3 regions of the Streptomyces poriticola genome follow, and region 2 is predicted to be linked to each of the others. Evidence: riboswitches for the same ligand, from Rfam matches in the RefSeq annotation. Region 2 holds a riboswitch; each other region holds the start of a gene.
What was found. Region 2 has a riboswitch for cobalamin ahead of V5O46_RS09145 ((2Fe-2S) ferredoxin domain-containing protein). Riboswitches for the same ligand answer to the same signal wherever they lie in the genome.
Positions count from the first base shown of each region.

Region 1: linked by a shared signal. The riboswitch ahead of V5O46_RS20040 (energy-coupling factor ABC transporter permease) and the one ahead of V5O46_RS09145 ((2Fe-2S) ferredoxin domain-containing protein) in region 2 are both predicted to bind cobalamin.
Region 3: linked by a shared signal. The riboswitch ahead of V5O46_RS25970 (ribonucleoside-diphosphate reductase subunit alpha) and the one ahead of V5O46_RS09145 ((2Fe-2S) ferredoxin domain-containing protein) in region 2 are both predicted to bind cobalamin.

Region 1 covers NZ_JBAGKH010000016.1:14,384-18,625, reverse strand. The annotation lists gene V5O46_RS20055 (ATP-binding cassette domain-containing protein) at 1-78, opposite strand, end outside; gene cbiQ (cobalt ECF transporter T component CbiQ) at 75-824, opposite strand; gene V5O46_RS20045 (energy-coupling factor ABC transporter substrate-binding protein) at 825-1,163, opposite strand; gene V5O46_RS20040 (energy-coupling factor ABC transporter permease) at 1,160-1,870, opposite strand; cobalamin riboswitch at 1,901-2,085, opposite strand; gene V5O46_RS20035 (potassium channel family protein) at 2,155-2,625, opposite strand; gene V5O46_RS20030 (voltage-gated chloride channel family protein) at 2,739-4,091, opposite strand.
Region 2 covers NZ_JBAGKH010000004.1:326,543-330,784, reverse strand. The annotation lists gene V5O46_RS09155 (FecCD family ABC transporter permease) at 1-659, opposite strand, end outside; gene V5O46_RS09150 (ABC transporter substrate-binding protein) at 656-1,687, opposite strand; cobalamin riboswitch at 1,730-1,912, opposite strand; cobalamin riboswitch at 2,159-2,349, shown strand; gene V5O46_RS09145 ((2Fe-2S) ferredoxin domain-containing protein) at 2,389-2,781, shown strand; gene V5O46_RS09140 ((2Fe-2S)-binding protein) at 3,046-3,738, shown strand; gene V5O46_RS09135 (hypothetical protein) at 3,874-3,996, shown strand; gene V5O46_RS09130 (YcaO-like family protein) at 4,087-4,242, shown strand, end outside.
Region 3 covers NZ_JBAGKH010000028.1:43,233-47,474, reverse strand. The annotation lists gene V5O46_RS25975 (ribonucleotide-diphosphate reductase subunit beta) at 1-57, opposite strand, end outside; gene V5O46_RS25970 (ribonucleoside-diphosphate reductase subunit alpha) at 57-2,438, opposite strand; cobalamin riboswitch at 2,560-2,702, opposite strand; gene V5O46_RS25965 (GNAT family N-acetyltransferase) at 2,792-3,298, opposite strand; gene mctP (monocarboxylate uptake permease MctP) at 3,382-4,242, opposite strand, start outside.

The DNA of each region.
Region 1 (4,242 bases), on a different contig from region 2:
CAGGTCGCGCAGTACGGTGGGCCCGTCCTCGTACGCGAAGGAGGCGCCCCGCAGGGCGACGAGCTCGGAGTCGCTCACGTCAGCGGCCTTTCCAGTAGGAAGGTGAGGACGGCCAGCACCGCGAGCAGCACACAGCTCGCGGCGGTGAACGGCACCGACACCCGGGCCTCGGGCACCAGCACGCGCAGCGTGCCGTCGTAGCCGCGCCCGGCGAGCCCCGTCTGCAGCCGCGCCGCCCGGTCGAAGGACCGCACGAACGCCGTGGCGCCGAGCCCGGCCAGTGAACGCCAGGCCGCGGCCCGCGAGGTGTGCCCCAGCCGGGCCGCCTGCGCCTGCCGCACCCGGCGCACCGAGTCCAGCAGCAGAAAGCTCATCCGGTACGTCACCAGCGCCACGTCGACCACCGGTGCGGGCACCCCGGCCCGCACCAGCCGCGGCAGCAGGTCGGACATCGGGGTGGTGAACGCGAACAGCAGCACCCCGAGCGAGGCCGCCGAGGTGCGCAGCAGCAGCCCGCCCGCCCGCGCCGGACCGCCGTCGGCCGGTGACAGGAACGCGTCCGGACCGCCGACCTGCACCAGCAGCGGCAGCGCCCCGGTGACACAGAAGCCGAGCGGCACCCGCCAGGCCCGCCACAGCCGGCGCGCCGGCACCCCCGCCGGGCCGAGCAGCACCGCGAGCGCCGTCACCAGCACCAGTGCCGCGCCCGGCCAGGGCGGCAGCGAGATCGCCAGGAGGGTCAGGCCCAGCCCGAGCACGGCCTTGTCCACGGGATGGCGGCGGCGCCAGCGACTGCTGTGCGCCGCCGCGTCGATCGGCAGCACTCAGTCCCCGGCGGGGGCGTCCTGCGGGGCGGCCAGGGCCCGTTCCTCGCCCTGCCGCCTGCCCCGGCGCAGCCCGAAGTAGTAGGCCAGCACCCCGGCGCCGAGCGCCGCCTGCAGGGCGAACAGGGCGGACTCGATCTCCCCGGACGGCGGTTCGTACAGCGGCGAGAACCACGGCTCGTAGTCCGGGTCGATCTCGGTGATCGCCGTCTCCGCCTCGCCGTCCGCGCCGGCGAACGGCTCCTCCTTGTGGTCGCCGAGCCCGAACACGAGCGGGATCACGGCGAGCGCGGCCACCGCGAGCAGCAGCAGGGCGTTGATCCGTGTGTTGCGCTTCACTGGGCCACCGCCTCCTGGTCGGCCTGCTCGGACTTCTTCTTCGGCCTCGTCAGCAGCACGCCCAGCCGGGTCAGTTCGCCCTTGCTGGAGCGCACCAGCAGCCGCATCACCAGCACCGTGAGCAGGCCCTCACTGACCGCGAGCGGGACCTGGGTGACGGCGAAGATCGAGCCGAACTTGCCGAGCGCGCCGGCGAAGCCGCTGCTCGGGTCCGGGAAGGCCAGCGCCAGCTGCACGGAGGTGACGCAGTAGGTGGACAGGTCGGCGACGAACGCGCCGAAGAACACCGCGACCATCAGCGGCACGTCGTAGCGGCGCAGCAGCTTGTAGACGGCGTATCCGGCCCAGGGGCCGACGATCGCCATGGAGAAGACGTTGGCGCCGAGCGTGGTCAGCCCGCCGTGCGCCAGCAGCAGCGCCTGGAACAGCAGGGTGATGGTGCCCAGCACCGCCATCACCGGCGGCCGGAACAGGATGGCGCCCAGCCCGGTGCCGGTCGGGTGGGAGCAACTCCCGGTGACCGAGGGCAGTTTCAGCGCGGACAGGACGAACGTGAAGGCCCCGGAGGCGCCGAGGAGCAGAGTGCTCTCCGGATGCTCCCTGACCTCGCGGGTGAGTGACCGTACTCCGTGGACGACGAACGGCGCAGACGCGGCGCCCCAGGCGACCGCGTGCGCCGGAGGCAGAAAGCCCTCGGCTATGTGCATGGCTCGGCAGACCCTCTCCAGCACCTCGTGGATGGTTGACGCGCCTCGGCCGGTCTCCTGGCTGACGGGTACCACCGCCCGCACTCCGCCTTCCCGGGTCCGTGAGGACCCAGTGGCTGCCCGCGAGGGCCGGAGCCGGACTTCCCGATCACAGTGGCGAGGGCCGCACCGGCATCACACCGGATTTCCCGTTCACCGAGGCGTGGTGACAGTAGTGCGGCGGGGTCCCGCTGACAAGGGCGTGCCCGGCGCTCGGAACGAGGTCACGCGCCCGATGTGCGCCGTCACCCGGGCCGGTCGCGGTCGGTCCGTTCCGCCCGCCGGACCGCCAACTCGCGCATCCACTGGCCCAGCGCGGTGGCGCCGGCGGTGAGGAACACGAAGGTGTACAGGATCTGCACGATGGTCACGACGCGGGCCGTCTGGCCCCGCGGGGTGATGTCGCCGTAGCCGACGGTGGCGAGCGTGACCACGGTGAAGTACAGGGCGTCGAGCCGGGTGTGCAGCCCCGAGAACTGGCCCGGCTGATGGGACAGCGCATAATACGCGGCGGCGAAGACATGTACGGCCAGTACGGTGAGCAGGGCGATGGCCAGGCCGGGCCGGGCGCCGGGGCGTTCGGCGAGCACCTGGCGGACCTGGCGCAGCAGCAGCAGCGCGACGAGCGTGAGCACCAGGCAGAACACCACCCAGCTCAGCACGGGGTGCTGCGGGCCGAGATGGTCCAGCGGCAGCAGGAAGTAGGCGACGACCACGAGCGCGGCGAGGACCGTGCGCGGCAGCCAGGAGCGGGCGGTCCGCCAGGAGCCCGGCCAGGGCCTCCGCCGGGAGCCCCTCCCGAAGTCCCGTCGGGAGTCCCGTCGGCCGGTCACCGGGCCGCCCCCGCCGCCCCGGCCGTGTCCGTCGCCCCCTCGGGCCGCTGCCGCCGCACCAGCTGGCCGACGATGAAGGCGACGACCGACGCCGCGACGATCAGCGGCATCTGCTCGGCGGCGTCCCCGCCGAGCAGGAGCGCCGCCAGCACCGCGCTGGCCAGCGGCAGCCCGGTGGTCGCGGACGCCGCGGCGGCGATCCCCAGTCCCAGGGCCGGCGCCGTACCGAACCCCGGCAGCCCGGAGAAGGCCGTGGCCGTCGCCGTGCCCAGCAGCACCGCGGGGAAGATCGGGCCGCCCCGCAGACTGCCCAGCGAGACGGCCCACGCCAGCCCCTTGCAGGCGACCAGCGCGACCAGCGCGCCCACCGACCAGGCGTGCGGATCCGCGGCGAGCTCGGCCAGCGTGGCCTGCCCGGACAGCGCGGCCTCGGCCGGGGAGCGGCCCGTGATCAGGGCGTAGGCGGTGATACAGACACCCACGGCGGTGGCGCAGGCCACGGTGCGGGCGGCCTTGCTGCCCCGCCGGGTGAAGCCGACGGTGGAGCGGCCCAGTTCACGTCCCAGGGTGACCAGCACCGCGATCAGCGCCGCCACCGGCAATCCCCACAGGAAGTCGCCGACGTCCGGACCGGCCGCCGACGGGAGCTCGCCCAGCGCGAGTGCACCGGTCTCCAGGCCCGTCCAGTCGCCGAAGCCGGTGAACACCAGCGCGCCCGCGGCGCTGGCCAGCAGGCAGGGCAGCAGCAGTGCCACCAGCCGGGCGCCGCCCAGCCCGGCCCCCTCGATGAGCAGCACCGCCGCCGCGATCGGCCCACCGAGGATGGTGGAGATGGCCGCGGTGGACCCGGCCGTCGCCACCACCGCCCGCGCCTTCGCATCCGCCGCGGCCGACCGCCGCACCGCCAGCAGCGCCAGCCCGCTGCCGATCGCCAGCAGCGGCGCCTCCGGGCCGAGCACCACCCCGAGCGGCAGCGTCGCCAGCGCGGCCAGCACCGTGCCGGGCAGCTCCTTCGGACCGACCGGCGCACCGCCCAGACCGTTCACCGGCAGATGGCCGCCCGAGCCCGGGACCCGGGTCACGATCGGTGCCAGGATCAGCCCGGCCAGCACCAGCGCCGGCAGCGGCCACCACCAGGGCGGCCCGGCGTAGCCGAGCGCCTCGGGCGCCGACTCCCACACCCAGTGCTGGAGCAGGTGCTGGAGCCCGACGAAGAAGAAGCACGCGAGGGCGATCGGCACGCCCAGCAGCACACACAGCAGCAGCAACCGCAGATAGCCGCGGCTGAGCACGGTGTCGCGCAGTGACTGCTCGGCCTGCGGCACGGCCGCGTTCGCCGGCGCGCTCATGTGGTCCTCCGGGGCTCCCCGACGGCATGTGGGGCCAGTCAACGCGAGGCCCGCACCGGCCGCATGTTCTGGCCTCCGACCCGGGCTCACCCGTCCGGCGCATCCCGCATGGCCGTATGCCGCCGCTCCGCGCAGGCTCGGAGGACCCGTG
Region 2 (4,242 bases):
ACGCCGCCGAGCCCGCCGAGCGTCCAGGCGAGCACCGCGCGGGCCTCGTTGCCCCGGTCGGTGGTCAGCAGCAGCAGGTTCATCACCGCGGTGAGCACCGCGGCGATGGCGACACCCGCCAGCACCAGCCGGGTGGGGGTGATCCGGCCGCCGGTGCGGGCGGTGGCGTAGACGATCAGCAGGGCGCCGAGGGCGCCGGCGAACGCGGCGGCCGGCAGCGACAGCGGCCCCAGCAGGCTCACCCCGAAGACGATGACCGCCACCGCGCCGAGGGAGGCGCCGGAGGAGACGCCCAGCAGATACGGTTCGGCGAGCGGGTTGCGGACCAGGGCCTGCAGCGCGGTGCCGACCACCGCGAGCCCGGCGCCGGTCACCGCACCGAGCAGCACGCGCGGTGCCCGTACGTCCAGCACGATGGTCTCCCGCGCCCCGGACCAGTCGGGTTCCACCCAGCCGGCGCCCAGCGCATGCGTCACGATGCCCCACACCTGGCCGGGGGGTACCGGCACCGAGCCGATGCCCAGCCCGGCCGTGGCGGAGACCAGCAGCAGCACGGTGAGGACGAGCAGGGTCCCGGCGAGCGGGCCGCGGCCGGTCCGCCGGCCGGCCGCCTCCTCGGCGGGGGCGGCCGGACCGGCGGGGGTGTGGGTGGCCGTCACCGGAAGCTCGCGGGGTGCAGCCCGCGGGCCAGGTCCTCGACGGCGTACGCCGACCGGATGCCGACCAGGGTCGCGGTCAGCGGCAGGACGACGAACCGTTCGTTCTTCACGGCGGGCACGTCGGCGAGGGCGGGCTGGGACAGCAGGAACTCCTTCTTCTGCTCGACGCTGCCGGAACCGGCGTAGTCGTAGACGGCGATGACCTCGGGCCTGCGCTCGACGACCTGCTCCCAGGAGGCGTCGCCGAAGACGTCGTCGAGGTCGGCGAACACGTTCCGCCCGCCGGCCAGCGCGATCAGTTCGGTGCCCAGGCTCTTGCCGCCCGCGGTGAACGGGGCCTTGTCGCCGCTGTCGTACACGAAGACGGGCACCTCGGGCTCGGCCTCCACCGCCTCGGCGGCCTCGGTCACCCGGCCCTCGAGATCGGATACCAGCTTCTCGGCACGGTCGGACACGCCGAAGATCTTGCCGATGGTGCGGATCTCGGCGTACGTGTCCTCCATCGTCACCTCCTTCTCGCCGCAGTACTCGCGGTTGAGGTGGGTGTCGATGCCGGCGTCGGCGAACGCCTTGCGGGAGCGGCCCTCGTTCTCGGCGAACGCGCTGGAGTAGCCGCCGTAGACCAGGTCGGGCTCGGCCTCCAGGACGTTCTCGAAGGAGGGTTCCTTCTCGGACAGTTCGGGGATCGCCTCGTAGTCCTCCTTGAGCTCGGGCAGCACGGCCGAGTCGGGGAACGCGGTGCCCACCATGCGGTCCTTCAGGCCGAGGGAGAGCATCAGTTCCGCCGGGTGCTGGTGGATGGTGACCACGCGCGCCGGAGCCTTGTCGTAGGTCGTCCTGACGCCGCAGTTGTCGACGGTGACCGGGAAGCCCTCGGCCGTGGACGCCGCCGCCTTCGGAACGTCGGCGCCGTCGCCGGACGAACCGCAGCCGGCGGTGAGCAGGGCGGCCGACAGGGCGACGGCCGCGGCGGTGGCGCGCAGGGCGGGGTGCCTGCGGGCCGGGGAGAACACGGGACGGCGGGACATGCCGAACTTCACGTAGAGCCTCCTGGGGAGTCCGCGCTCCTCAAAACGGGCCCGCGACAGGCCAGTGTCCTGACTCCCGGATCGACGCTCCCCCCGCCTTCCCGCGCGGTGCGCAGTGGCATGTCGAAGGGGTGTACTCCCCGGTCACAGTGGCGGGACCGTGCCGGAATCGCACCGGCTTCCTGTTCTCCCGTCGCGGCGATGACCTGGCGATATTACGTTCCTATGAGCAGACGGCGAAAGGGCGTGCGGCACCCGCCGCACGCCCCCTGCACCGCACGGGCATCCCGCACCCCGCCGGACCCGCCGGGTGACCGGCTCGGTCCTCCCGCACCGCCCGCGAACCAGCCGCCGGCACGGCGGACTTCCGGCTACCCGGCGCCGGCGCACGTGGGGGGCGCGGACGCGGTCTGGCCGGTGCAGTCCCGGGTGGTCCCGTCGCCCGGGGCGTATCGCGCTGGTGACGGGGCGCGGTCAGGCGTGGCACCATGTCCTGCGACAAAGGCGACGGCGGAACGAGGAAGCCGGTGTGAATCCGGCGCGGTCCCGCCACTGTGATCGGCGAGCGGATCCCGAACAGACCACCGCCCGGATGCGGGTGGGAAGGCCGGGGCGAGCGGTGACCCGAGAGCCAGGAGACTCACGCGGTCGCCTCCTCGATGTGACTGGGGCGGATCTCCCCAGGGAGGGGGCTCGTCGGGATGCCGACGGAGGTATCGCGGGCCGGTCCGGTGCCGTGCCGGATCGTGGTGTGCCGTGACTGCTGCTGCGGCAGTGCGAAGGTGACGGGCGTGGACCATGCCGAGCAGGCAGCGTCTCTCGCCGAGGACGCCCCGGTCCGGATCGCCGAATGTCTCGACGTGTGCGAGCAGGCGAACGTGATCGTCGTGCAGCCCTCGTCCGAGGGGCGTGCCGCCGGTGGCCGGCCGGTCTGGTTCGGTCTCGTCAACGATCCCGCGGCGACCGAGGACATCGCCGCCTGGGTGCGGGCGGGCGGTCCGGGCGTCGCGGCGCTGCCGGACGTCCTCGAGCTCCACGTCTTCCCGCCGCCCCGGCCCGCCCGGGCGGCGCGACAGCCGGCCCGCCGCGACTGAATCGGCGCCGTCCCCCGAATCGGCAGCCTCCCCGGCCGGAGGCCGTATCCGCTTCCGTCTCCTCGAAAGGGGTGAGCCCGCGGACCCTCTTTGTGCGGTGACGAGTTCGTCGTGGCGGGTTCGGTCGTCGCCCGCTCGGCGAAATTGTTGGGAGGCCGGTTCCGTCTGTGCGGATGGAATTCCGTGCACCTCGGTGTGCGGTGATCTCTTCGAATTCGTACCTTCCGAGACCGATTCACCACGACGAGAGATGTGGAAGTCGACATGAATGCTCTGCGGCAAGCCCCGGCCGCCGCGGTCGCCGCCGCCCTGGAGGACAGCGCGGCCTTCGGTTCCTTCTTCTCGATCGGGCTCGGCGGCCCGGACGACGGGTGGCACCCGGTCGAGGACGCCTACGAGCGCGGAGTCGCCGACCTCATCGCGGTGACGGCCGACCGGCACGGCACCCGTGAGCTCCGCATCGGCGCCTCCATCGTGCAGCTCGGGCATGCCGCGCGCCTGTGGTCACCGGTGCTGGCCTGCACGGTCGTCCACGGCATCGTCCCCGACCTGGAGCGGCTGCACCGCGCCGACGACGGCCCCGCACTGCGTCTGCCCGCCGCCCCCACCGGCTGGTACGCGCCCGGGATCCCGCACCTCACGAACCTGCTGCACGAGGTCGTCGTGGTCCGGCAGCTGGACGTGCTGGCCGCCGGGCTGCGGGTCAAGGTGGCACCCGGGCTGCTCGCCGGGAACGCGGCCTCCGCGCTCGTGGAGGCGGCGCGCACCATCCTGGCGGCCAGACCGGATCTCCGCGATCCCCTCGCCGGCCTCGTCGACGGGATGCTCGGCACCGGCCGGCTCGCCGGTACCGGAAAGGTCGTGGGGGGCGATCTCGGTTTCCGCAGACGCAGTTGTTGCCTGTATTACCGGGTGCCTTCGGGAGTGAAGTGCGAGGACTGCTCGCTGGCCGGATGAATTCCGCGGCGCCTGACCGGAAAGCGCTATTGCGAATTCAATCGTGCGTGCCCTAATCTCATCATGCAATCAGCTCGCAACTGCATAGGATGTGCAAGTGAGCGCAGATCCTGTGCCGATCCGAGGAGGACGCACATGGCGCACCACGGCTGGGCCGAGCCCGAGGAGCCCCAGAACGGCCTGAAGTCCCACACCCCGGCGATCGACGCCCCGTTCGAGTGGCGTGAGGACGTCGAGGACGAGCAGACCGACAGCTGAGCACCGACAGCTGAGACCGACGGCGGGGAGTGACGCACCGTCACTCCCCGCCCCCGCCGTACCGCCGGACGGAGAGGACCGCGACACGCCGTGCTGCCAGGTCTGGTCGAACGGGTCACCCGCGACCGCCCCCGCATCGAGACCGTGCCGAGCTGCGTCTCCTACAGCGCCCATCTGTCGGCCCGCTCCGAGTACGCCCCCTGCGCCGTCGACACCGTCACCGGCGGCGCCGCGCTCGGCGACCAC
Region 3 (4,242 bases), on a different contig from region 2:
CGGACGGAGGGTGAGCTCGAAGCCCGGGTCGAGGAGATTGGCGTTACGGGGACTCATTACTGGCAGGCCTCACAGGACTCGGGGTTCTCCAGGGAGCAGGCGACGGCCTCGGGGTCGGCCGCCTGCTGGGCGGGGATGGGGTTCTCGGACTGCGTCCGGCCCTGCGCCGCGCGGGCGATCCGGGTCGCCGGGCGGGAGCGCAGGTAGTACGTCGTCTTCAGCCCGGACTTCCAGGCGTAGGCGTACATCGAGGAGAGCTTGCCGATGGTCGGCGTCTCCATGAACAGGTTGAGCGACTGGGCCTGGTCCAGGAATGCCGTACGGGCCGCGGCCATGTCGATCAGGCCGCGCTGCGGGATCTCCCACGCCGTGCGGTACAGCCCGCGCACGTCCTCGGGGATCCAGGCGAACTCCTGCACCGAGCCGTTGGCCTCGCGCAGCGCCTCGCGGGTACGGGCGTCCCACACGCCGAGCGCCTTGAGGTCCTGCACCAGGTACGAGTTGACCTGGAGGAACTCACCGGACAGCGTCTCGCGCTTGAACAGGTTGGACACCTGCGGCTCGATGCACTCGTAGACACCGGCGATCGAGGCGATCGTGGCGGTCGGCGCGATCGCCAGCAGCAGGGAGTTGCGCATGCCTACGGAGGCGATCCGCTCACGCAGCGCCGCCCAGCGCTCCGGCCAGGTCAGCTCGACGTCGTAGTGGTCGGGGTGCAGCACACCGCGGGCGGTGCGGGTCTTCTCCCAGGACGGCAGCGGGCCGTTGCGCTCGGCGAGGTCGGCGGAGGCCTCGTAGGCGGCGAGCATGATGCGCTCGGCGATCCGGGTGGACAGCGCCTTCGCCTCGGGGGAGTCGAAGGGCAGCCGCAGCTGGAAGAAGACGTCCTGCAGGCCCATCGCGCCCAGGCCCACCGGGCGCCACCGGGAGTTGGAGCGGCCCGCCTGCTCGGTCGGGTAGAAGTTGATGTCGACGACGCGGTCGAGGAAGGTCACGGCGGTGCGGACGGTGTCGTCCAGCCGCTCCCAGTCGACGTCCTGCGCGGCCGGGTCGACGAACGCGCCCAGGTTGACCGAGCCCAGGTTGCAGACCGCGGTCTCGCCGTCGTCCGTGACCTCCAGGATCTCCGTGCAGAGGTTGGAGGAGTGGATGACGTGACCCGGCTCCGCCGTCTGGTTGGCGGTGCGGTTGGCGGCGTCCTTGAACGTCATCCAGCCGTTGCCGGTCTGCGCCAGGGCGCGCATCATCCGGCCGTACAGCTCGCGGGCGGGCAGCGTCTTCCTGGCCAGCCCCGCGGCCTCCGCCTTGCGGTACGCGGCGTCGAACTCCTCGCCCCACAGGTCGACCAGCTCGGGCACGTCGGACGGGGAGAACAGTGACCACTGGCCGTCCTCGGCGACCCGGCGCATGAACTCGTCCGGCACCCAGTGCGCCAGGTTGAGGTTGTGGGTGCGCCGGGCGTCCTCGCCGGTGTTGTCCCGCAGCTCCAGGAACTCCTCGATGTCGGAGTGCCAGGTCTCCAGGTAGATCGCGGCGGCGCCCTTGCGCCGGCCGCCCTGGTTCACCGCGGCGACCGAGGCGTCCAGTGTCTTCAGGAACGGCACGATGCCGTTGGAGTGCCCGTTGGTGCCGCGGATCAGCGAACCGCGGGAGCGGATGCGGGAGTAGGACAGCCCGATGCCGCCGGCGTGCTTCGAGAGGCGGGCGACCTGGTGGTAGCGCTCGTAGATGGAGTCCAGCTCGTCCTTGGGGGAGTCCAGCAGGTAGCAGGACGACATCTGGGGGTGCCGGGTGCCGGAGTTGAACAGCGTGGGGGAGGAGGGCAGATAGTCCAGGCGGCTCATCAGGCCGTAGAGCGCGGCGACCTCGTCCACCGAGCGGGCCGTGTCGTCCTCGGCGAGTCCGGAGGCGACGCGCAGCAGGAAGTGCTGGGGCGTCTCGACGACCTTGCGGGTGATCGGGTGCCGGAGCAGATAGCGACTGTGCAGGGTGCGCAGCCCGAAGTAGCCGAACCGGTCGTCGGCGGCCGGGTCGATCAGCGCGTCCAGCCGGGCGGCGTGCAGCCGCGCGAACTCGGCGGTGCGGTCGGCGATCAGGCCCTCGCGGTGGCCGACGGCGACGGAGTCGGTGAAGGTGACGACGCCCTGCGAGGCGGCCTCGGCCCGGATGCCGATGGTGAGCAGCCGGGCGGCCAGCCGGGAGTACGCCGGGTCCTCGGAGATCAGACCCGCCGCCGCCTCGGTGGCCAGCTCGCGCAGCTCCGACTCGTCCGCGCGGGCGGACCGGCCGCGCAGCGCGGCGGCGGCGACCCGGCCGGGGTCGGCGTCGGGAAGGTCGGCGGTCAGCCGGGTCAGGGTCCGCAGCAGGGCGGCACCGGGCCCGTCGCCTTCCTCGGTCACCGGGGTCGCTGAAGCCGGGTCGGCTGGCGCGATGGTCACTGGGGCTCTCCCTCGCTCGGCACGGGGCCTGGCGGAGGGCAGGGGGCGGCACGGGCGCCCGCGGCGCCGCGTCCACCGGCCCGATTCCACGAGGCCCGGACGTCTCTGCACCCGGGCCGGACGGCCGGGTGCACTGTCGGCAGGTCCTCGGACTGAACCAAGTGCGCGCATCACGCGGGTACGCGAAAAACGCACAAGTACACCGTTGCGGGACAGTTCCGGATTCGCACCGGATTCCCCTGCGGCGACAGCGAGCACGAGCATACATCTTGTGCCGGGCCCCGGTGTCACCCCCAGATGTTGTGTCCGGGTGGTGTGTCGCAGTGGTCCCGTATGCCGTTGCCGCCCTGGTGTCAGAGCGTCAGCTCGTAGGCGAGGAGCGTGATGTCGTCGACCTCCGGCAGGGGGTTCCAGTCGCGCGCGGGGGTGCGGACGAAGCCCAGCCGCTCGTAGATGCGGTGCGCGGAGTGCATCGAACGCTGGGTCGACAGCACGAGCCGCACGCAGCCCGGCACCTCTCTCGCGCGGTCCGCGCAGGCGCGCACCAGCGCCTCCCCGGCGCCCCGGCCGCGGGCGGTCCGGTCGACGGCGAGCATCCGTATCTCGGCTTCCCCGGGTCCGGCGATGTCGGCCATCGGCCCGCCGGACGGCACGAAGGTGACCCCGCCGAGCAGCTCCTCGCCGGCCACCGCGACCAGTACCTCGGCGGCTGCCGCCCGCTTCGCCACGTCCCGCAGCTCGCGCAGGTAGCCGTCGCTCTCCCCGAAGTCGAGGAGGCCGTCCTGGAGGTAGGCCTGAGCGGTGATCTCGCCGACGGTGCGGTACTCGGCGGGGGCCGCCCGCCGGATGACGATGTCCATGGAGCCGAGTCTGCCCGACGGGTACGACAACGGGCCGCCGGATTTCCCGGCGGCCCGTCGGCAGTGTGCGGGCTGGGACAGCCCTAGTGCGACGACGATCCCGCCGTGGCCGGCGGCAGCTCGACCTGCACGCCCGGGTCGCCGGCGTCCGCCGTGTAGTCCTCGGGGCTGGTCTCGTCGGGGCCGTCGGGTGCCTTCAGGGCCCGCAGGACGACGGTCAGGACCACGGTGACGACGATGTTCAGCACGAACGCCGTGAGACCGATGTAGCCGATCTCACCGATGCCGGGGATCTCCTTCGAGGAGCCGCCGAAGTGCTTCTGCGTCGGCGAGGAGACCCCGTAGGCGGCGAGTGTGCCGTAGATCATGCCGACCGCCCAGCCGGCGAGCAGCGCCCAGCGGTGGAACCAGCGGGTGAACAGACCGCCGACGAGCGCCGGGAAGGTCTGCAGGATCCAGATGCCGCCGAGGAGCTGGAAGTTGATCGCCACCGTCTTGTCCATGCCCAGGACGAAGACCAGGGCACCCACCTTCACCAGCAGCGACACCAGTTTGGAGACCCGGGTCTCGTCCTTGGGCGTGGCATCCGGCCTGATGAAGTCCTTGTATATGTTGCGGGTGAACAGGTTCGCGGCAGCGATCGACATGATGGCCGCCGGGACCAGGGCGCCGATGCCGATGGCGGCGAAGGCGACGCCGGCGAACCAGGCCGGGAACATGTTCTCGAACAGCTGCGGGATCGCCAGCTGCCCGTTCTCCACCGTCACCCCGGCCGCGATGGCCATGAAGCCCAGCAGGGCGAGCAGGCCGAGCATCACCGAGTACAGCGGCAGGATCGTGGTGTTGCGCCGGATCACCTCACGGCTGCGCGAGGACAGCGTCGCGGTGATCGAGTGCGGGTACATGAACAGCGCGAGCGCCGAGCCCAGTGCGAGGGTCGCGTA